Regions from separate parts of the Serratia sp. FDAARGOS_506 genome, predicted to be linked through region 3. Evidence: predicted binding sites of a transcription regulator. Region 3 holds the regulator's gene; each other region holds the start of a gene.
The links. The regulator Fur, encoded in region 3, represses iron uptake genes when iron is present. The targets are predictions, from matches to a motif close to ATAATAATGAGAACNACTATCAA.

Region 1: the regulator Fur is predicted to act here: its motif matches at 3,963-3,985, upstream of fes (enterochelin esterase).
Region 2: the regulator Fur is predicted to act here: its motif matches at 3,538-3,560, upstream of sodA (superoxide dismutase [Mn]).
Region 4: the regulator Fur is predicted to act here: its motif matches at 3,844-3,866, upstream of feoA (ferrous iron transporter A).

The regions. Positions count from the first base shown of each region.
Region 1 is NZ_CP033831.1:1,820,853-1,826,248, reverse strand. It holds gene EGY12_RS08815 (enterobactin synthase subunit F) at 1-2,283, opposite strand, end outside; gene EGY12_RS08810 (MbtH family protein) at 2,316-2,522, opposite strand; gene fes (enterochelin esterase) at 2,497-3,876, opposite strand; gene EGY12_RS08800 (TonB-dependent siderophore receptor) at 4,161-5,396, shown strand, end outside.
Region 2 is NZ_CP033831.1:1,564,142-1,569,537, reverse strand. It holds gene fdxH (formate dehydrogenase subunit beta) at 1-160, opposite strand, end outside; gene fdnG (formate dehydrogenase-N subunit alpha) at 173-3,220, opposite strand; gene sodA (superoxide dismutase [Mn]) at 3,639-4,259, shown strand; gene EGY12_RS07670 (methyl-accepting chemotaxis protein) at 4,384-5,396, shown strand, end outside.
Region 3 is NZ_CP033831.1:2,641,124-2,646,519, reverse strand. It holds gene ybfF (esterase) at 1-626, shown strand, start outside; gene ybfE (LexA regulated protein) at 883-1,170, shown strand; gene fldA (flavodoxin FldA) at 1,435-1,974, shown strand; gene fur (ferric iron uptake transcriptional regulator) at 2,304-2,750, shown strand; gene EGY12_RS12825 (beta-N-acetylhexosaminidase) at 2,995-5,396, opposite strand, start outside.
Region 4 is NZ_CP033831.1:1,194,750-1,200,145, reverse strand. It holds gene bioH (pimeloyl-ACP methyl ester esterase BioH) at 1-275, shown strand, start outside; gene EGY12_RS06040 (YdgH/BhsA/McbA-like domain containing protein) at 546-830, shown strand; gene EGY12_RS06035 (FeoC-like transcriptional regulator) at 874-1,113, opposite strand; gene feoB (Fe(2+) transporter permease subunit FeoB) at 1,113-3,428, opposite strand; gene feoA (ferrous iron transporter A) at 3,501-3,725, opposite strand; gene EGY12_RS06020 (Tex family protein) at 4,332-5,396, opposite strand, start outside.

The DNA of each region.
Region 1 (5,396 bases), 820 kb from region 3:
GCCGTAGAGGTTGTGCAGCGGCACCGCCGTGCGGCTTTGCCACAGGCGGCACAGCTCCGCCGGCAGCGCTTCGCCGCTGCAGAACACCTGGCGCAGCGCGGCGCAGCTCGCCACCGCCGCGTCGTCGTCCAGAGCGGCCACGAAAGCCGCCAGCATCGACGGCACGAAGTGCAGCGTGGTAATCCGATGTTGCGCGATCAGCTGTTGCAGCTGCTGCGGATCGCGATGCGCCTCCGGCGGCGCCATTACCAGCCGGGCGCCAACCATCAGCGGCCAGAAAAATTCCCACACCGAGACGTCGAAACTGCACGGCGTTTTCTGCAGCACCGCGTCGTCCGCCCCCAGCGGATACTGGTGCTGCATCCACAGCAAGCGGTTGACGATCGCCTGATGGCCGACCAGCACGCCTTTCGGGCGCCCGGTGGAGCCGGAGGTAAAGATGATATAGGCCGCATGGTCCGGCGTCGGGCCCGCGATCGCCACCCCGGCGGCGTGATCGGCCGCCAGCGGCGCGTCATACAGCAAGATTTCACCCTTGTCGGCGAAACGCGCCTGCTGCGCCGGGTTGGTGATGACCAGCCGGGGCGCGGCGTCTTCCAGCATCATCGCCAGCCGCTCGTCCGGATAACCGGTGTCCAGCGGCAGATAGGCGGCGCCCGCTTCGACGATCGCCATCAACGCCAGCGACAGGAACACCGAACGCGGCAGCGCCACCGCCACGATGTCGCCCGGCCGCACGCCCTGCGCAACCAGCTCGCGCGCCAGCGCCGTGACCTGCTCGCGCGTTTGGCGGTAGGTGAAATTGAAATGCGCATCCGCCAGCGCCGGGGCGTCCGGCGTGTTTTGCGCCTGCTGCGCCAGCAACTGGCTCAGCGTGGTCGCCGGCACCGGGTGCGCCGTGTCGTTGACCCGCGCCAGCAACGCGTGATCGTCGGCGGTCAGCATATCGGCTTCGCCGATCGGCAACGTTGCCTGCGCGGCGAACTGCGCCAGCAGCAGCGGCAACCGCTGCAGGTGCGCTTGCAGTTCCTGGCGGCTGTATCGCTCGGCGTTGGCCAACAGCTCAACCTTCAGCTGATGGTGTTCGTCGATAAACAGCGCAATTTCCAGATCGCGTACCGGCCCTGAGGCCAGATCGTGAGTAATGCCTTCGATACCGGCGAAATCCAGCTGGTAATCGAACATTTTGAAGTTGAAGACCGTGCCGTACAGCGGTTCACCGTCGCCGATACGCCCCAGATCGCGCTGCACCTGTTCGGCATCGTAGCGCTGATGGCGGCGCACCGTTTTCAGCTCGCGGCTGATCCGGGCGGCGGCCTCATACAGCGTGGCCTGCGGCTCAAGATGCATCTCCATCGGCAACACGTTGATCACCGGGCCGGCGGCGCACAGGGCAGCCGATCCGGTACGGCGCATGAAGATAAAACCGGCGCTGAAGCTCGGTTGGCCGCTCAGGCGCGATACCCACAGCGCCACCAGCGCCACCGCCATATCGGCGGCGTTCAGCTTCTGCTGCGCGCCGCACTGCACCAGTTCGGCGAAGGCCTGCGGATCGCAGCGCTGTTCCAGCCGGTGGATGCGCGGCGTGGGGGTTTGCCCGGCCAGCGGTTGCGGGCAAAGGGTGGCCGGCGGCGGCAGCTGCCGCGCTTTGTCGAGCCAAAAATCGGCGTCGCGTTGCCAGGCCGGCGCCTCCCGGTAAGCCTGGTATTCCGCCACCACGTCGCTGAACGCCGTGAAAGGCGTCGGTTCCAGCGCGTCGCCGCGGCAAAGATGGGTGTAAATCGCCGCCACGCGGCGAGCAATGGCAGTGAAGCTGAAACCGTCCACCAGCAGATGGTGATAGCGTTGATACCAAAACCAGCGATCGTCCGCCAAGCGCATCACCACATGGCGATACAGCGGCGCGCCGCTGCCGGCGCGCAGATCGCTCGCCAGATCGATATCCATCAGCGCACGCGCGGCAGCTTCGGGATCCGGCGACGTCGTCAGATCGACAAGTTCCGGTTCGTGCAACGCCAGCGAGTCATCCCGCCATTGCACCGGCACGCCGTCGCGTTCCGCAAAACGCAGGCGCAGCATGTCCACCTCGCCCAGGCCCTGAGTAATGGCCTGCAGCAGAGGCTCCACGGCAATAGGGCCGTTGAGTTCGATGGCGTGGGCCACCGCGTAGGCATTGCGATGCGGGGAAATTTGATCGGCGACCCAGATGCCGGGTTGCGCCGCGACCAACGGCCATTCGCCCGCAGGCGCCGAACCGCTGAGAGAGTTAGGGGTGTGTGACACTGCTTATTGCTCCCGTGATTACCTGGCGCCGGTCACGCCTTGCTTGCTGCAACCGGCAGAATGTCTTGCCAATGTTGCTCCAGCCAATCGGTGCACGCGCTGCGCGTCGCCGGGCCGAAGACGATCGTCCACTCGGACGGAATGGCGCGAAAATCCGGCCACAAACTGTATTGTTGTTGTACGTTGCGCAGCACCAGGCTGCGCTGCTGTTGATCATCGAACGGATTCAGGCTTTCCATCATGTGTTCCTCGTGCCGTTGGCGTCGCCGATGCCGGATAAGCGGTGGAGAAAGCAGTGGCCCAGACCGCCTGCAGCCCGTCGGTCAGGCCGCTGCGCCAACACAGCGCATCGTGCCCGCCTTCCACCACCCGGTAGTGCACCCGATGGCCGGCGTCGCTCAGGCGCGCCGCCATTTCGCCGCTGACCCGATGCACCAGCTTTTCCTGCGAACCGGCTTCCATAAATACCTTCAGCGCGCCGTGGTCGCCCAGGCCATGCCGTTCCATCTGCTGCATCAACCAGCAGGCGTCGTCGGGAATGCTCGGCAGCTGCAGCATGTCGCGCCTCGGCCACCAGTAGGAACCGGACTGGGTGATCACCGCACCGAAGCGCTGAGGCCAGCGCAACCCGGCATACAGGGAGGCCAGGCCGCCAAAGCTTTGCCCCGCCACCACCGTATCGGCCGGTTTGTCGCTGTGCGGCGCCCAGTCGGCCAGCTGCGGCATCAGTTCTTCCTGCACCGCCAGCCAGAAATCGTCCTTGCAGGTTAATTCTCGCGCCCGGTGCGGCAGATCGATGATGTCGATCAGCACATACACCGCTTCCGGCAACGCCCCCTCGCGGGTCAGCTGCATCAGCGGCTCCCAGACCGGCATCTGCTTTGCCCAGAACTGGCCGTCGAGCAGGATAGCCAACGGGCGCTCGGCCGGCTTGCTGTCACCGGTGGTGTAGATCCAGACGTCGCGGCTGTTGCCCAGGCGCTCGCTCTGCCAGGTATGGCGCTGCAAACGCGCCGGCAGCGGCGGCGTGCAGCGCCCGCTGGCGATCTCATACTCGTCAAACGAGCGCCATACCGGCTGCGGCGGCGCATCCGGCATGTGCAGGCCGGATACGCTGTGGCCGCTGGCGCTTTGCCAAGAGCGATACGGGTTGAGCAGATCGGGGGTGGCGCTGGCGAACACCTGGTGCCACCAGTGACGCAGGTTGTGCATGTTGGCGTGCGCATCGTCACCGCTGAACGCCGGCGGCCGCTCGTCAAAGCAGGGAATAAAGCAGTAGCTGCCGCGCCAGGCGCCGTTCAGCTCGGTCTGCCAGTACCACACATCGGTACCGGCCAAACGCTGCAGGCTTTGCGGCGGGTTCGGCTGATGATGGTCGGTCAGGCAGTTGATGTTGATCCACACGCGACGGTAGGCGGAGGTCAATTCACATCCCTGAGGATCGCGCCAGAAAAAAGTGGTTCGCCACCGGCCGTTACCCGCCGGTTCTACCCATGGCGTACCGCGTCGTGCCACCGTCAACCACCACCCTGGACTGCCCGCATTGCTGCTGGCCAATAATCTGCTGCTTTCTGACTGTAGTTCTGTATTCACAACGCCTACCCATTTTGTAGTTGGCGGCACCGGGAACGTCGACTTTTCCCTATCGCCGGCCACCGCCCGAACGCACTGTATACCAAATACTATTGATAATAATTTGCATTTGCAATAGTGTGTAAGGCTTGGAGATCGTGCTGGTATTGCGCGCAACGGACAGGGATCGGGGATACATCAATGGCATCCCTTGCCGCAGCCGATTTTCTATTTCCGACTACACAAAAACTACAACCGCCCTTCCCCCCGTTCGGCGAGGGATGGCAGCAAGGTAGGACACTCAGATGAAAAGCAAGCTATCACGTTATTCTTTAGCCACTCTTATCGGCTTGGGATTGGGCGCGTCCGCGTTCGCCAACGCCGCGCAGCAAACCGACACCACCACTACGGAAGAAAACAGCGGCACAGCGGATAAAAAGCCGCGCGGCGAAGACACCATCGTCGTGACCGCCGCCCGGCAGAACCTGCAGGCGCCAGGGGTGTCCACCATCACCGCCGACGAGATCAAAAAACGCCCGCCGGCGCGCGACATCAGCGAACTGATCCGCACCATGCCCGGGGTTAACCTGACCGGCAACTCCACCAGCGGCCAGCGCGGCAACAACCGCCAGATCGATATCCGCGGCATGGGCCCGGAAAATACCCTGATTCTGATCGACGGCAAACCAGCCTCCAGCCGCAACTCGGTGCGTCAGGGCTGGCGCGGCGAGCGTGACTCGCGCGGCGATACCGCCTGGGTGCCGCCGGAAATGATTGAGCGCATCGAAGTGCTGCGCGGCCCGGCGGCGGCGCGCTATGGCAACGGCGCTGCGGGCGGCGTGGTCAACATCATTACCAAGAAGGCCGGCGATGCGCTGCACGGCTCGCTGAACGGCTACTTCAACGTGCCGCAGCACAAGCAGGAAGGCGCCACCAAGCGCACCGACTTCAGTCTGTCCGGCCCGCTGAGCGACACTCTGAGTTTCCGCCTGTTCGGCGGCTACAGCAAAACGCAGGCCGACGCCTGGGACATTAACGAATCGCATAAATCCGAACGCGTAGGCGCCTATGCCAACAGCCTGCCCGCCGGGCGCGAAGGGGTGGTCGATAAAAACATCGACGCCTTGCTGCACTGGGACTTCGCCCATCTGCAGTCATTGGAGTTCGAGTATGCCTACGGCCGTCAGGGCAACCTGTATTCCGGCGATACCCAGAACACCAACACCAATGCCCTGGTGCAGAGCAACTACGGCAAAGAGACCAACCGCATCTACCGTGAAACCTTCGGCCTGACCCACCGCGGCGCCTGGGACAACGGCGTGAGCACCAACAACTACGTGCAGTTCGAGCGCACCCGCAACACCCGCCTGAACGAAGGCCTGGCCGGCGGCACCGAAGGCATCTTCGACACCAAAAACACCGGCTTCGGCACCACCAAGCTGGACGACTTCCTGGCGCACAGCGAAGTCAGCGTGCCGTTCGAACTGGGCGTTTCACAGACCGCCACGCTGGGTACCGAGTGGACCCAACAACGGATGAAA
Region 2 (5,396 bases), 1.1 Mb from region 3:
CGTTCCATTCGGAACAGGCCACCTGACAGGCCTTGCAGCCGATACAGGTGGTGACATCGATCAGTTTGGCCACTTCTTCCTGGTGGTCACGGGCGCGCGGCGCCGGCGTGAAACCATTGGTGGCGGATTTACGAATGATGTCTTGAGATTGCATGGCCATAATTCGTCTCCGTTACACCTTTTCCACGTTGACCAGGAACGCCTTGAATTCCGGCGTTTGCGTATTGGCGTCGCCGACGAACGGCGTCAGCGTGTTGGCGATAAAGCCTTTCTTCGCCACCCCTTCGTAACCCCAGTGGATCGGGATACCGATGGTGTCGACTTCCTGGCCGTGCACCTGCAGCGTACGAATACGCTTGGTCACCACCGCCTTGGCCTTGATGTAGCCGCGGTTGGAGCTGACCTTCACGGTGTCGCCCTGCTTGATGCCTTTCTTCTCCGCCAGCTTCTCGCCGATCTCCACGAACTGCTCCGGCTGCGCGATGGCGTTCAGCCGCGCGTGCTTGGTCCAGTAGTGGAAGTGCTCGGTCAGACGATAGGTGGTGCCGACGTAAGGGAACTTGTCGGATTTGCCCATCGCCGCCAGATCGTCCTTGAACACGCGCGCCGCCGGGTTGGACACCACGTTCGGGTGCAGCGGGTTGGTGCCGAGCGGCGTTTCGAACGGCTCGTAGTGTTCAGGGAACGGCCCTTCCGCCATCTTGTCGGTGGCGAACAGGCGGCCCATGCCTTCCGGCTGCATGATGAACGGCCCGACGTCGCTGCCCGGCGCGGCGGTGCTGTAGTCCGGGATATCGGCCCCAACCCACTTGGCGCCGTCCCACTCCAGCAGCTGGCGTTTCGGATCCCACGGTTTACCCTGCGGGTCCGCCGAGGCGCGGTTGTACAGAATGCGGCGGTTGAGCGGCCATGCCCAGGCCCAGCCCAACGTATTGCCGAGGCCGGACGGATCGGCGTTGTCGCGCCGCGCCATCTGGTTGCCGGCCGGCGTCCAGCTGCCGGCGAAGATCCAGCAGCCGCTGGCGGTGGTGCCGTCGTCGCGCAGCTGCGCGAACGAGCTGAGCAGCTCGCCTTTTTTCACCAGCACTTTGCCGTCGGCATCCAGCAGATCCGCCAGCGCCTTACCGTTGTTTTCCTGCGCCACCTCTTCCGGCGACGGGTTGTCCGGCGTCAGGTAGTCCCAGCGCATGTTCAGCACCTGTTCCGGCACCGCACCGCCGTCGCGCGCATACATTTCGCGCAGGCGGCTGAAGATGCCCGCCAGGATCTCGCCGTCGTTCAGCGCTTCACCCGGGGCGTCTGCGCCTTTCCAGTGCCACTGCAGCCAGCGGCCGGAGTTGACGATCGAGCCGTTCTCTTCGGCGAAGCAGGTAGACGGCAGGCGGAACACTTCGGTCTGGATCTGCGACGAATCGACGTCGTTGAACTCGCCGTGGTTCTGCCAGAAGTTGGAGGTCTCGGTGTTCAACGGATCGATGGTCACCAGGAACTTCAGCTTGGACAGCGAAGCCACCACCTTGTTTTTGTTCGGGAACGACGCCACCGGGTTAAAGCCCTGGCAGAAGTAGCCGTTGACCTTGCCCTGCGCCATCATCTCGAAGTACTGCAGCACGTCGTAGCCTTTGTCCCACTTCGGCAACCAGTCAAAGCCCCAACTGTTGTCCTTCTGCGCCTTGTCGCCGTAGAAGGTCTTCATCATGCTGACGAAGAATTTCGGATAGTTGCCCCAGTAGTTCACCTGGCCCGGCAGCAGCGCCTTCGGCGTGTTGGCCTTCAGGTAGGTCTCGAGATCGGTCTGTTTCTCCGACGGCAGCGTCAGGTAGCCCGGCAGGCTCTGCGACAGCAGGCCGAGATCGGTCAGCCCCTGGATGTTGGAGTGGCCGCGCAGCGCGTTGACGCCGCCGCCCGCCATGCCCATGTTGCCGAGCAGCAGCTGGATCATCGCCATGGTACGGATGTTCTGCGCGCCGACCGAGTGCTGAGTCCAGCCCAGGGCGTACAGGAACGAAGCGGTTTTATCCGCGACGCAGGTTTCGGCGATGTATTCGCACACCTTGAGGAAATCGTCCTTCGGCGTGCCACAGATGTTGGTCACCACGTCAGGCGTGTAGCGGCTCACGTGCTGTTTCAGCATGTTCCACACGCAGCGCGGATCCTGCAGCGTGACGTCGCGCTTGGCAAAGCCGTTCTCGTCGAACTGGTAGTTCCAGGTGGTTTTGTCGTACTTGCGGTTTTCCGCGTCATAGCCGCTGAACAAACCGTCTTCGAAGGCAAAGTCTTCCCGCACCAGCAGGCTGGCGTTGGTGTAGGCCTCGACGTATTCGCGGTTGAACTTGTTGTTGGTCATCAGATACAGCAACACGCCCGACAGGAAAGCGATGTCGGTCCCGGAGCGGATCGGCGTGTAGAAGTCCGCCACCGATGCGGTTCGGGTAAAGCGCGGATCGATCACGATCAGCTTGGCATTGTTGTGTATTTTGGCTTCCATCGCCCAGCGGAACCCCACCGGATGCGCTTCCGCCGCATTACCGCCCATGACGATAATCAAATTCGCGTTCTTGATATCAACCCAGTGGTTGGTCATCGCACCGCGACCAAATGTTGGAGCAAGACTTGCTACCGTTGGTCCGTGTCAGACACGCGCCTGGTTGTCTACGGCAAGCATGCCGAGAGCGCGACTAAATTTTTGCGACAGAAAACCGGTTTCGTTGCTGGCGGCCGAGGCGCACAGCATGCCGGTGGTCAGCCAACGGTTGACGGTAACGCCCTGGTCGTTGGTTTTGATGAAGTTGGCGTCACGGTCTTCTTTCACCAGCTTGGCGATGCGGGTAAAGGCGTCGTCCCAGCTGATGCGCTGCCATTTGTCCGACCCTGGCGCCCGGTATTCCGGGTACTTGAGGCGGCTTTCGCTGTGGATGAAGTCAACCAGGCCGGCGCCTTTCGGGCAAAGCGCGCCGCGGTTTACCGGATGATCCGGATCCCCTTCGATATGGAAAATGCTTTCTTTGGCGTTTTTGGCGCCATCACCAAGGCTGTACATCAACAGCCCACAGCCGACGGAACAATACGTACAGGTATTACGGGTCTCGCGGGCGCGCAGCAGTTTGTACTGCCGGGTTTCCGCCAACGCCACTTCGGGGGCAAAGCCCAGCGCGGCTACCGTCGTTCCTGCCATACCGCCAGCGCAGATCTTAAAGAACTGCCTTCTGCTGACCTGCATGGGGGTCTCCTTTCACTCTCGATTGTCACATTGTTCAAATGCGCCTGCCCCGCTAGCGCGGCAAACGCGAATGTCACTGTTGTTATGCTTGCTACGAACGCCGGCCATATTACCACAGCGTGCTTGTGGTTGTTACACACTCGTGCTCATTCAGTGAACGCTTTGGCACATTTCGATACATTTCGGCGTTGGCGCTTCCTACAGTATAGAGAGTAACCCACGCGCCGGGGCGACGGCTTGACGCGGCCACCCGCCGCCCTCTTCTATCAGTATGTTAGCGCAGCGATTTGTTCATTAACCACACAGTTCACAGGGCATTGATAATCATTTTCAATATCATTTAATTAACTATAATGATCCGACTGCTTACGCGGTGCTCGCCCTTTGCGCCGCCCATACACCACTGGAGATGATGATTATGAGTTATTCACTGCCATCCCTGCCGTACGCTTACGACGCACTGGAACCGCATTTCGACAAGCAGACGATGGAAATCCATCACACCAAACACCACCAGACCTACGTCAACAATGCCAACACCGTGCTGGAAGCCTACCCTGAGCTGGCCAAATACAGCGTTGAAGAGCTGATCCAGGATCTGGATAAGGTGCCTGCCGACAAACGCACCTTCATGCGCAACAACGCCGGCGGCCACGCCAACCACAGCTTCTTCTGGAAAAACCTGAAAACCGGCACCACGCTGGGCGGCGATCTGAAAGCGGCCATCGAGCGCGATTTCGGCAGCGTTGAGAAATTCCAGGAAGAGTTCGAGAAAGCCGCAGCCACCCGCTTCGGTTCCGGTTGGGCCTGGCTGGTGCTGAAAGACGGCAAACTGGCCGTGGTGTCTACCGCCAACCAGGATAGCCCGCTGATGGGCGAAGCCGTCGCCGGCGCTTCCGGTTTCCCAATCATCGGCCTGGACGTGTGGGAACACGCTTACTACCTGAAATATCAGAACAAACGTCCTGACTACATCAAGGCGTTCTGGAACGTGGTCAACTGGGATGAAGCCGCCGCACGCTTCGCCGCGAAGAAGTAATTCGCCCCGCTGATTAAGATGCCCGCCACCGGCGGGTATTTTTTTGCCTGAAATCCGCTAAAGTTTGACCACTTCTTGCCGATGGTTTGTTCAATTGACGTTCGCCCGGAGAAGGAAAAGCGCTATGGCGGCATTGCAAGCATTGGCAGGAAAGTTCACACATCTCACCGTAGGTAAAAAGCTCGGCCTCGGCTTCGCGCTGTTGCTGCTGTTGGCGGTCGTCATCGCCGGCACCGGGGCGCAATATCTGCATATCATCGAATCGCGCGCCGATCGCATCGACTTCAGCAACCGGCTGAACGAGGAGATCAACCAGGCCAAATACAACCGCGCCATGTACGGCCAGACCTACCAACCGGAGTATCTGCAGAACAACCGCGCCAATATTGAAAACGCCGTCAAACTGATAGACCAGGCGCAGGCGCTGAACTGGGACGCCCAAAGCCGCAAGGATCTGCAGCGTCTGGTGACGTTGATCGGGGAATATCAGCAGCAGCAAAAAATCTTTGAGCAGGCGGTCACAGCGAAAGACGCGGTGCGCCAGAGCTGGAACATGTCGGAAGTGCAGGCCAGCCTGAGCCAGGTGGAGCGCCAGCTGACCAATGGCGATCTGCAGCTGGCCTTCATCCAGTTGAACCAGAAGCTGACCCAGGTGCGCTACGGCGCGCGCGGCCTGCTGCTGAGCCTGAACAAGGAAACCGAAGGGCCGCTGATGGCGGCCATCGACGACGCGCGCGACGCGGCCAACGCCCTGAGCCGCAGGGTCAGCGACGCGCAACGCCCGCAGCTGCAACCGCTGCTGGCCGCCCTGGACGATTACAAAAACCGCATCGCGGCCTACCTGCCGGCCTATGAGCACGAGCAGCAGATCAGCCGGCAGCTCGGCGAACGCGCGCAAGAGATCGGCACGCTGGTGAACGCATTTATGCAGGACGAGCTGGTGCAAACGCGCAACAACATCAATCTGGCGCAGCTGCAGATGGGCATCACCACCCTGATCGCCATCATCGCCGGGGTACTTATCGCCTGGCGCATCACGCTGCAGATCACCCGTCCGCTGCACAGCACGCTGGCCATGGCGGAACGCATCGCCGGCGGCGACCTGCGCCAGGCGCAGACCAGCACCCGCCGCGATGA
Region 3 (5,396 bases):
TCGATCTGCGCAACCACGGCCTCTCCCCGCGTGCCGACGACATGAACTATCCCGCCATGGCGCAGGACCTGCTGGCGCTGCTCGACGAACTGCAGCTGGAGAAAGCGATCGTCATCGGCCATTCGATGGGCGGCAAAGCGGCGATGGCGCTGACCGCCATCGCGCCCGAGCGCGTCGCCAGGCTGATCGTTATCGACGTCGCGCCGGTGGATTACCAGGCCCGCCGCCACGACGAGATCTTCGCCGCGCTGAAGGCCGTCAGTGCGGCCGGCATCACCCAACGCCAGGCGGCCGCTCAGCTGATGCGCGAGTACCTGCAGGAAGAAGGCGTGATCCAGTTCCTGCTGAAGTCCTTCCACAACGGCGAGTGGCGCTTCAACCTGCCGGTGCTGATCGAACGCTACGAAGACATCACCGGCTGGCAGGAAATACCGGCCTGGCCGCACCCGACCCTGTTCATTCGCGGCGGCCTGTCGCCGTACGTGCAGGACAGCTACCGGGCGGACATCGCCCGCCAGTTCCCGCAGGCCCGCGCACACGTCGTCGCCGGCACCGGCCATTGGGTGCACGCCGAAAAACCGGAAGCGGTGCTGCGCGCCATTCACCGTTTCCTCGACGAAGCCTGAAAAACGCGCTCACCTGGCGAAAAAACGCGCTAAAGATAACGGCTTAGCGCGTTTGCCCCGCAGTTAGGCATTGTCGTCGCTCCATCTGCTGGGGTAATATGGCGCGCTATAATTTTGCCGCCGCGCCAGCGCGTTCGCGAACGCCGGTTCGGGGGTAAATTTGGGTTAGGGTTTATTGGCCCGAAGTGTGTTAACCGATGCCTCCGGAAGCGTGCGAGCGCTTTTTGATGCAAACTCCCTTGCAGTACCGCTACCTATGGCAAAAGAACAAACGGATCGCACGACGCTGGATCTGTTCGCAGATGAACGCCGTCCGGGGCGCCCGAAAACCAACCCGCTTTCCCGCGATGAACAGCTTAGAATCAACAAGCGCAATCAGTTACGGCGCGATAAAGTGCGTGGATTGCGGCGCGTAGAGCTGAAAATCAACGCGGATGCGGTGGACGCCCTGAACAAACTGGCGGAACAGCGCAACATCAGCCGCAGCGAACTCATCGAGCAGATGCTGTTGGCGCAACTGGCGGAAGAACAGCCGGAACATTGATCTCTTCGGCCGCACGCGCGGCGCGGCGTTAAGGACAACGCCGGATCGACCACGCTTTTCTTCATTCTCCGGCATCGCATAAATGCGATAAAACCCCGGCGCCACTTTCTGGCATGATACGCATTTACCGGTAAGAGACTGCGCCTGTCGGCGCCCGCCCCGGAGGCGAAAGGCTCTTGCCATGGCATCATTTTAATCGGCGTCAGCGGCGGCAGTGCCGGCGTCGAGTAATGCAATTACTTGAATTTAAAGGTTATACGCGATATGGCTACTGTAGGCATTTTCTTTGGCAGCGACACTGGCAATACCGAAAACATTGCCAAAATGATCCAGAAAATTCTCCAGAAACAGTTTGGCGACGACGTCTCTGAAGTGCATGACATCGCTAAAAGCAGCAAAGAAGACCTGGAAGGGTTCGATATCCTGCTGCTAGGTATCCCGACCTGGTACTACGGTGAAGCGCAGTGTGACTGGGATGATTTCTTCCCGACGCTGGAAGAAGTCGACTTCAACGGCAAACTGGTGGCGCTGTTCGGCTGCGGCGACCAGGAAGACTACGCGGAATACTTCTGTGACGCGATGGGTACCATCCGCGACATCATCGAACCGCGCGGCGCGGCCATCGTGGGCCACTGGCCGACCAAAGGCTACCACTTCGAGGCCTCCAAAGGCCTGGCGGACGACAACCACTTCATCGGTCTGGCGATCGACGAAGACCGTCAGCCTGAGCTGACCAACGAGCGCGTGGACGCCTGGGTCAAACAGATCGTCGAAGAGCTGAGCCTGGCCGATATCGTCGGCTAAACCCCGGCACTGGCGAAAGGTTGAACAAAGGCCCTGTAAAGTGCATAGTGTGCCCACAGGGCCGTCATCGGCAGCAGGGATTGCTGCGATAGAAGCTACAGATTTGTAACTTCCCACCCCGTCACGGTAGACTGAGATATCGGTTTATCCCACCCATCAAGGCGTTGCATGCAAAACATGCAATAGTGCAATTATATCTTTGTTAACAACCGGCGGTTTCCATTTAGTACAACCGGTTCTATAATGAGACGCATTAACTCTTTGTGCCGACCGATGCCACAGGCGAGTACGCCTCAACTTGATTAGCATAGTAACAGGACTGAATTCGCATGACCGACAACAACATCGCATTGAAGAAGGCCGGCTTAAAAGTCACGCTTCCGCGACTCAAAATCCTGGAAGTACTGCAAAATCCGGAATGCCATCACGTCAGTGCGGAAGATTTGTACAAAAAACTGATTGATATGGGCGAAGAGATCGGGTTGGCAACGGTTTATCGCGTACTGAACCAGTTTGACGATGCGGGCATTGTGACACGTCACAATTTCGAAGGCGGCAAGTCCGTGTTCGAGCTGACCCAACAGCATCACCACGATCACCTGATTTGCCTGGACTGTGGCAAAGTGATCGAATTCAGCGACGAATCCATCGAAGTGCGCCAGCGTGATATCGCCAAGCAACACGGCATCAAGCTCACCAACCACAGCCTGTATCTGTACGGTCACTGTGAAACCGGTGACTGCCGCGAAGACGAAACGCTGCACGACAAGAAATAAGCCTGACCGGCTATGAAAAACCGCCTCACACCGAGGCGGTTTTTTTATGCCCGCCGTGCAACGGGCAAAAAAATCCCCGGACAAGCCGGGGAAAATCATGTCATGAAATATCACAATTGCAGCGGCACAGCGACTCCACGTACTCCTCTCACTTCAACGTCCGCCCTACGCCGACACGCGCGGGCGAACGCATTCCCCCTTCGTTATACGGCCGCCGCCAGGGCAGCAGGCCATTGCACCGAGCTTAGACCTTCTCGGCGCGGCTGTAGCGCTTGCCGTCCGGGCTGACCGAACGCACCTGAACGTCACCCGAGACCGTCGGCTTGGCCTTGGCGTCATAATGTTGCCACTGCTTACCGCCGTCGGTGGAGTACTCGATGCCCAACCCTGGCAGGGCGATATTCGCCTCCAGCTTGCCGCCCGCTACGCGTGCGCCCGGCACCGGCAGACGGTAAGCGACGCCGCCTTTGTCCAGCTTGGCCAGTTCACGCTGCCCCAGGATATTGGCGAAGCGCAGCCAGTCTTTCTCCAGCGTCTTGGTATCGACAAAGTGGGTTTCCCCGCCTTTGTATTCGCGGCCGGCGCGATAGTCCTGCTCCCAACCGGCGCGGTGCCAGGCGCGTTCAGCCACCGACAGCGCGCGTGGGAAAATCATGTATTCCATCTGCGGATCGGTGCGCTGGGTTTCGCTCCACAGCTGAGCGGACAGCCCGTAGGCGCCCGGCCACGGCTTGTCGCTCTTGGCGTTGAAGTGGTTGCCGTCGCGGTCGACCGAGGTTTCCGCGTTCTGCGGCATGTTATCCGGCGCGAAGCTGAACACTTTGCGCTCGTCGCTGAAGCGGGTGCCCCAGTAGTAACCGCGCTCGTCCGGGTTCACCTCGTACGGGAAGTCCATATAGACGTAGTCCGGGTTGGAAACCACCACTTCATACCCTTTGTTGGCCCAGTCATTGACGCTATCGAAACCGCCCCAGTACAGGGTATCCCAGAAGTTGACGCCCACGCGCGAGGTGGCGAACGCCTTCGCGTTCTCGGCGTCTTTCAGACCATCCTGCCAGGCCTGCATTCTGTCGATGCCGTGCGCCTTCACCAGCTTGCTGACCTCTTGGCCGAAGTAGCTCGGCAGGTGCTCCATGTCGGCCACCTTGCCTTCTTTGATCATCGTCTGGCACACCTGCGACTTGGCCCACGGCTTGTCTTCGTTGCTCTGATCGATGATGCCTTTGCCCGGCTCCGGTTTCGCCTTGTCGGTGTAGCCGGCGCCCAGGCGAATGTTTTTCGCTTCGTCGCCGCCGAAGTGCCAGGTCTTGATCGGCTGACCGGCCTCTTTATGCATCTGCGCGATCTCGCCGATTACCTTGTCGACAAAGCGCTGGGAAGAGTCCAGGCACGGGTTCAGATAGCTCTGGCGGTTAAAGAACTGCACGGAGGTGGTGTTGGAGGTATCGGTCGGATCCACCAGGCGGAATTCGTTGGCCTCCTGCTCTTTCCCGGCGGCATGCAGCTTTTTATAGCGCGCTTCCATCGAGACCACCGCGGCGCGGGCGTGCGCCGGCATGTCGATCTCCGGGATCACCTCAATCTGGCGCGCCTGGGCGTATTTGATGATGTCGATATAGTCCTGACGGCTGAAGAAGCCGCCGTAGACGTCCGGCCCTTGGCCGTACTGAGGCAGCAGGCAGGTGGTTTCGCTCAAATCGTGGCAGCGCTGGCCGCCGACTTCCGTCAGCTCAGGCAAACCGGGGATCTCGATGCGCCAGCCTTCGTCATCGCTCAGGTGGAAGTGGAATTTGTTGAGCTTGTAGGCCGCCATCTGATCCAGCAGGCGCAGCACCGCGTCCTTCTTATGGAAGTTGCGCGCCACGTCGAGGAAAATGCCGCGATACTGGAAGCGCGGCGCATCGCTGGCGTCCAGCGTGGCAATCTTGCCGCTGCCGTCGCTCGGCACTAACGACAGGATCGACTGCAGCCCGTAGAACACCCCGGCCTGATCGAAGCCGATCACCCGGGCCTCTTTCTTACCAATTTTCAGCTCATAGGCGCCCGGCACCGCCATCGCGCCTTTAAACTTGCCCGGCTGGATGTCGGTCTTGATCGGATAGCCGTTGGCCTGAACCGGCACGCCCAGCAGTGCGAAGCGCTGGTTGACGACGTCCGCCGCCGGCTTGACCAGCGTGCTCAGATCCGGCGATACCCCTTGGCGCAGATCGGCGTCCTGTGCGTGGACCTTCACCTGCATCGGCGTCGGCACGATCTGGCCGCGCAGTGCGCCGGCAGGCAGCGTCTGCAGATCGGCATTGCTGACAAAGCGCGAAGCCGGCGTCATCAGAATGTTTTTGTCGTCCTTGGTACGCTTCCACTGGTCGCCGGTGAACGGCGCCACAAACTGATCCAGGTTTTCGGTGTCGGTATTCGCCAGCATTTTCGGCTTGGCGTCGCCGGAAGTGGCATACCAGCGCGGCAGGAAGTCGTTTCTGAACAGCTGCCAGTATTCAGCGACCACCGGGATTTCCACCGCCTTCCCGGCCGGGAAACCGCTGAATTTGGCGGTCGGCTCCAGCTTGTACAGATCGCCGGTGAGGTGGGCGATCTTGAACTGGTCGTTGTCTACCCGCAAGGTCTGGCGCGGGCTGTGGAAATAGATGA
Region 4 (5,396 bases), 1.4 Mb from region 3:
TCAACCAGCCGACGCCGAGCGTCGAGGTGTTGAACGGTGGGCTGGAGATCCTGCGCACCGCCGATCTGCGTACGCCTTTGGCCGCGCTGGAGCTGCCGCTGCTGCGGATCTACGGCTATCTGGACGGGCTGGTGCCACGCAAGGTCGCCGAGCTGCTCGACGCCGCTTGGCCGAATTCTACGTCGCAGGTCGTGGCCAAAGCCGCTCATGCGCCGTTTATCTCTCATCCCGACGAATTTGTGACGATGATCGAAGCGTTTATTGCAGCACATTGAATGCGGCGGGAAAACGCACGATAGAGCGCGAAAAAAAACGCCGCCGGGTGGATAAAAGACAAAGCTGTTCAATACTTAGTGAGTCAATGCGTTGGCTGAAAAATGAAAAGACCGCGTGCGGCGATTTTCATTTTGGCGTTTCGTCTCTGGGAAACAGGCCCCGTCAGGGAAAGCAACGAGGCCTGAGGATGTCGCGGCAGCCTGCGGTACTACGCATGGATTCTGGACGGCTTTCATAACAGATAAATTATCCATTGAGAGGTTAGTGTCATGAAATCATTGAAGATGATTATTGCAGCGGCAGTGCTGGGTTCGGTGTCTTTCGGCTCCATGGCGGCAACCCTGCTGACCAAGGAAGATCTGGATAAGAACCCGGGTAAATATGAGAAGATCGGCACCGTGACCACCACGGCGCAGACTACGTCGCCGATGGATGCCAAGGAAGAGCTGTCCAAACTGGCGGACGAAAAGGGTGGTCAATACTACGTGATCCTGGCAGGCCGTGAGCATGGCAAATTCAGCGCCATCGCTGAAGTTTACAAAGATAAGCAATAAGCCTTGAATGGCAAAGGGGCGCCCGCAGCGGCGCCCCTGATCGTTAGGCCTTCAGCCGGTAGAACACTGTGCTGCACCCCTGACCCTGCGGGCAGCTTTTGCAACTGCCGCTCAGACAGGCGCCGTCATCCTGTTCGATGCGCTCCACCTTTCCCATCGCCGCCAAACGGTCCAGCATCGCCTGCACCAGCGGCAGCGGCGTCGCCAGCGATTGGCTGAGCTGCTGCGCCTGGGCGCTGCCGAGCAGCGCCAACGCATCGCGCACCTGCAGCAGCCCGGCCATCAGTGACAGCTCCCTTTGGCGTCCTGACAGCAGGCCGCCGGCGTCGCGTTGCCCAGGCGCACCGTAACGCGGCTGCGCGCCCGGCGCAGGCCGAACAGCACCAGCAGATTCACCACCACTACCACCAGGATCGCCGTCAGGCTGTACTGCGGGTGTTGGTTGAAGGTGGCTACCTGATAGAACAGCGTCGCCAGCGAGTAGGCCACGTTCAGCCCCCACAGAATGGAGAAGGTCATCCAGCCGCGGCTTGACTCACGGGCGATGGCGCCCATCACCGAGACGCAAGGCACATACAGCAGCACGAAGATCAGGTAGCTGTAGGCGGAGATGCCGGAGCCGAATTTGCTGCTCATCACGCCCATCGAGCCGACGCCCATCTCGCCGTCGCCTTTGCTGGCTTCGATCGGATTGGAGAGTACGCTCAGGCTGAAGGTGTTTTTCAGGCCGTCCCAGGTTTCGTTCAGCGCGCCGCCCAGCTCATCGAGCAGGTTGAAGTTGGCGGCGTCGAACGCCTCTTTGTTGATGTGCTCGGCGGTGTACAGCGTATTGAGCGTGCCGACCACCACTTCTTTCGCCATCGCGCCAGTCACCAGACCGACGGTGGCCTGCCAGTTATCGCTGTGGACACCCATCGGCTGCAGCAGCGGCGTCAGCACCTTGGAGACCGAGGCCAGCGCGGAGTCGTTGATATTGTCGACCGTCTTGCCGCTGAACGAGAAGCTGTTAAGGCCGCCGATGAACATGCTGGCCACCACGATCACCTTACCGGCGCGCAGCACGAAGCCTTTCAGCCGCTGCCAGGTTTGCAGCAGCAGGCTTTTCAGGTGCGGCACGTGGTAGACCGGCAGCTCCATCACGAATGGCGAGGCTTCGCCACGCATGATGGTGTATTTGAGCACCAGACCGGTCAGGATCGCCACCGCAATGCCGAGCATGTACAGCGAGAACACCACCCCGGCGCCGTCCTGGCCGAAGAAGGCGGCGGCGAACACCGCAAAGATCGCCAGACGGGCTCCGCACGACATGAACGGCGCCATCATGATGGTGATCAGGCGCTCGCGCTGGGCGTCCAGCGTTCGGGCGCCCATGATGGACGGCACGTTGCAGCCAAAGCCGACGATCAGCGGCACGAAGGATTTGCCCGGCAGCCCGAGCGCCTGCATCAGGCGATCCATCACGAACGCCGCGCGCGCCATGTAGCCGGAATCTTCCAGGAAGGACAGGAACAGGTACATCATGCCGATCTGCGGCACCAGCGGCAGCACGGTGTTGATGCCGCCGCCGACGCCCTGCGCCAGGAAGACGGTCAGCCAGTCGGGGAAGTGGAGGGTGTAGCCGAGCCACTGAATGCCCTGAATGAAGATCGCCGCCGAGCCGATATCGAAGATCGGCTGCAGTGCGCCGCCGATGTTGATCGCCAGCAGGAACATCAGGTACATCACCAGCAGGAAGATCGGCACGCCCAGCCAGCGGTTGAGGATCACTTTATCCAGCATCTCGGTCAGGCGATTGGGCATCGCCTGCTGCGAGTTGCTGACCGCGTCGCACAGCGCGGCGATAGACTGGTAGCGCGCGTCGGCGATCACCAGCGCCGGGTCTTCTTGCTGCTGCTGTTGCAACGCTTGGGTCGCCGCAGGCAACAGCGCGACGGCGGGGCCGGCCAGCCGGTGGCTGTAAATGTCGCCTTCCAGCATCTGCAGCGCCAGCCAGCGGCGCTGCACCGCCGGCAGCGTTTGCGGCATGGCGTCGCTCAGCGTGGCGACCTCTTTCAGCAACAGCGGCGGGTAGTTCACCAGCGCCTGCTGTTCGTTGATGCGATGATTGTCGATCATCTGTTTCAGCACGCCGATGCCATCGGCGCGGGTGGAGACCATCGGCACCACCGGGCAGCCGAGGCGCGCCGAGAGCGCGGCGACGTCGATATCGATATGCTGACTTTTGGCGATGTCGAGCATGTTCAGGGCCACGATACAGGGAATGCCCAGCTCCAGCAGCTGCAGCGTCAGATAGAGGTTGCGCTCCAGGTTGGAGGCGTCGACCACGTTGATCAGCAGATCGGCGTCGCCGCTCAAAATATAGTGGCAGGCGATCTGCTCATCGAGCGAGGTTTGCTCTGAAATGGTGGTCAGGGAATAGGTGCCGGGCAAATCGACCAGCCGCACGTCGGACTGCGGGGTGGTGAAATGGCCTTCTTTGCGTTCGACCGTCACGCCCGCCCAGTTGCCGACCCGTTGGCGTGCGCCGGTCAGCTGGTTGAACAGCGTGGTTTTGCCGGAGTTCGGGTTACCGATTAAGCCGATGGTGAGTTTTTTCATAATTCAGCGTGTCGTCTTCAAGGAGAACAGCGCCGGCGCAAGGGCGCGACGGCAAACGGATGGCGTGCCGGCTCAGGAGTGGCCGTCGAGCTGCAGCAGCGCCAGATCCTTCCTGCGCAGCACCAGGCTGACGCGGCGGGTTTTAATTTCTATCGGATCGCCCAGCGGTGCGACGCGCACCACTTCGAACGAAGAGCCAGGCAACATGCCGAGTGATAACAGTTTCTGGCGATAGGCCGGCGCAATTTCGCTGGAAAAGCCGGCGATCTTATAAGTGTGTTTCGGTTGAAGATGCATGTGATTAACCTTTCGGGAACCGATGGTATTCGGACTGATGATTCTTGGACGTAGCCGGCGAAAACTCCGCACCGTCGGCGTTATTCATCCATAAGGTCATGCAATAATACGGAACGCAATAATAGTGAGAACCATTATCACATTCAATAGAAAAAGTAGGGGTATTGGTAACCAATTATTATCACCTTGTCGCTGTTACGCGACAGGGCTGCTATAGCCGTTGTTTTACCACCGGCACGGGCGTGCAGCAAATGAGAATGACGCGTTAAATCGGTTGCATTATTGCGGTGAATTTTTCCTGATTGCAAACGCGATAGCGTATTCTTTCGTTTGGGTTAGCGAGGCGAAGAATATTAATAACATTCTTTACGCTGAATGCGAGCGGTAACTATTTGTGTTTCACCCATAATGTGTGAAATGAAAATGCATTGTTAATCGCGGTGTTAATAATTCGGCGCAGCGTGAAGTGAATCAGGTGATTTATGAGAACCAGGTCACAAACGGGGCGGAAATAAAAAGATGAAGGTTTATTGAGACGGGTCAAACAATGCCGCAAGTTTTATTCATCAGCAAGGGCGGAGCAGGCTCCGCCCTATCGGTTCTGACTTAGCGTTTCTTACCGAACGCCGCCGCCAGCGCATCACCCATGGCGCTGTTGCCGGCCGGCGCTGCGCTGCGTGGTTTGGCCTTGTTGGCGCCCGCCGAACGGCTGGCGTTGTCGCGCGTCTGCGCAGGCGCGTTGCCGCCGCGGCGCGGTGAACCTTCGCCCGGCTGCTCATCCAGGCGCATGCTCAGCGCGATACGTTTACGCTGCAGATCGACTTCCATCACCTTCACTTTGACGATGTCACCGGCCTTCACCACGGTGTGCGGATCTTCAACGAACTTGTCCGCCAGCGAGGAGATGTGTACCAGGCCGTCCTGGTGCACGCCGATATCCACGAAGGCACCGAAGTTGGTGACGTTGGTCACCGATCCTTCCAGGATCATGCCCACCTGCAGGTCGTTGAGGGTTTCCACCCCTTCGGCAAAGGTCGCAGTTTTGAACTCCGGACGCGGATCGCGGCCTGGTTTCTCCAGCTCTTTCAGGATGTCGGTGACCGTCGGCACGCCGAACTTGTCGTCGGTGAAATCGACCGCTTTCAGGCTGCGCACCGCCGAGGCGTTGCCCATCAGATCCTGCAGCGCCTGTTCGGTAGCGGCCAGAATGCGCTGAACCACCGGGTAGGCTTCCGGGTGAACGGTGGAGGCGTCCAGCGGGTTGTCGCCGTGGTTGATGCGCAGGAAGCCGGCGCACTGTTCGAAGGCTTTCGGCCCCAGACGGCTGACCTTCAGCAGCTGTTCACGGTTGCTGAAGCGGCCGTTCTCGTCGCGCCAGTTGACGATATTTTGCGCCATCATTCGCGTCAGGCCGGCCACGCGGGTCAGCAACGGCACCGACGCGGTGTTCAGGTCGACGCCGACGGCGTTCACGCAGTCTTCCACCACCGAGTCCAGCTTCTTCGCCAGTTGGCTCTGGCTGACGTCGTGCTGATACTGGCCGACGCCGATGGATTTCGGGTCGATCTTCACCAGCTCCGCCAGCGGATCTTGCAGGCGACGAGCGATGGACACCGCGCCGCGCAGCGACACGTCGAGATCCGGAAACTCCTGCGCCGCCAGTTCGGAAGC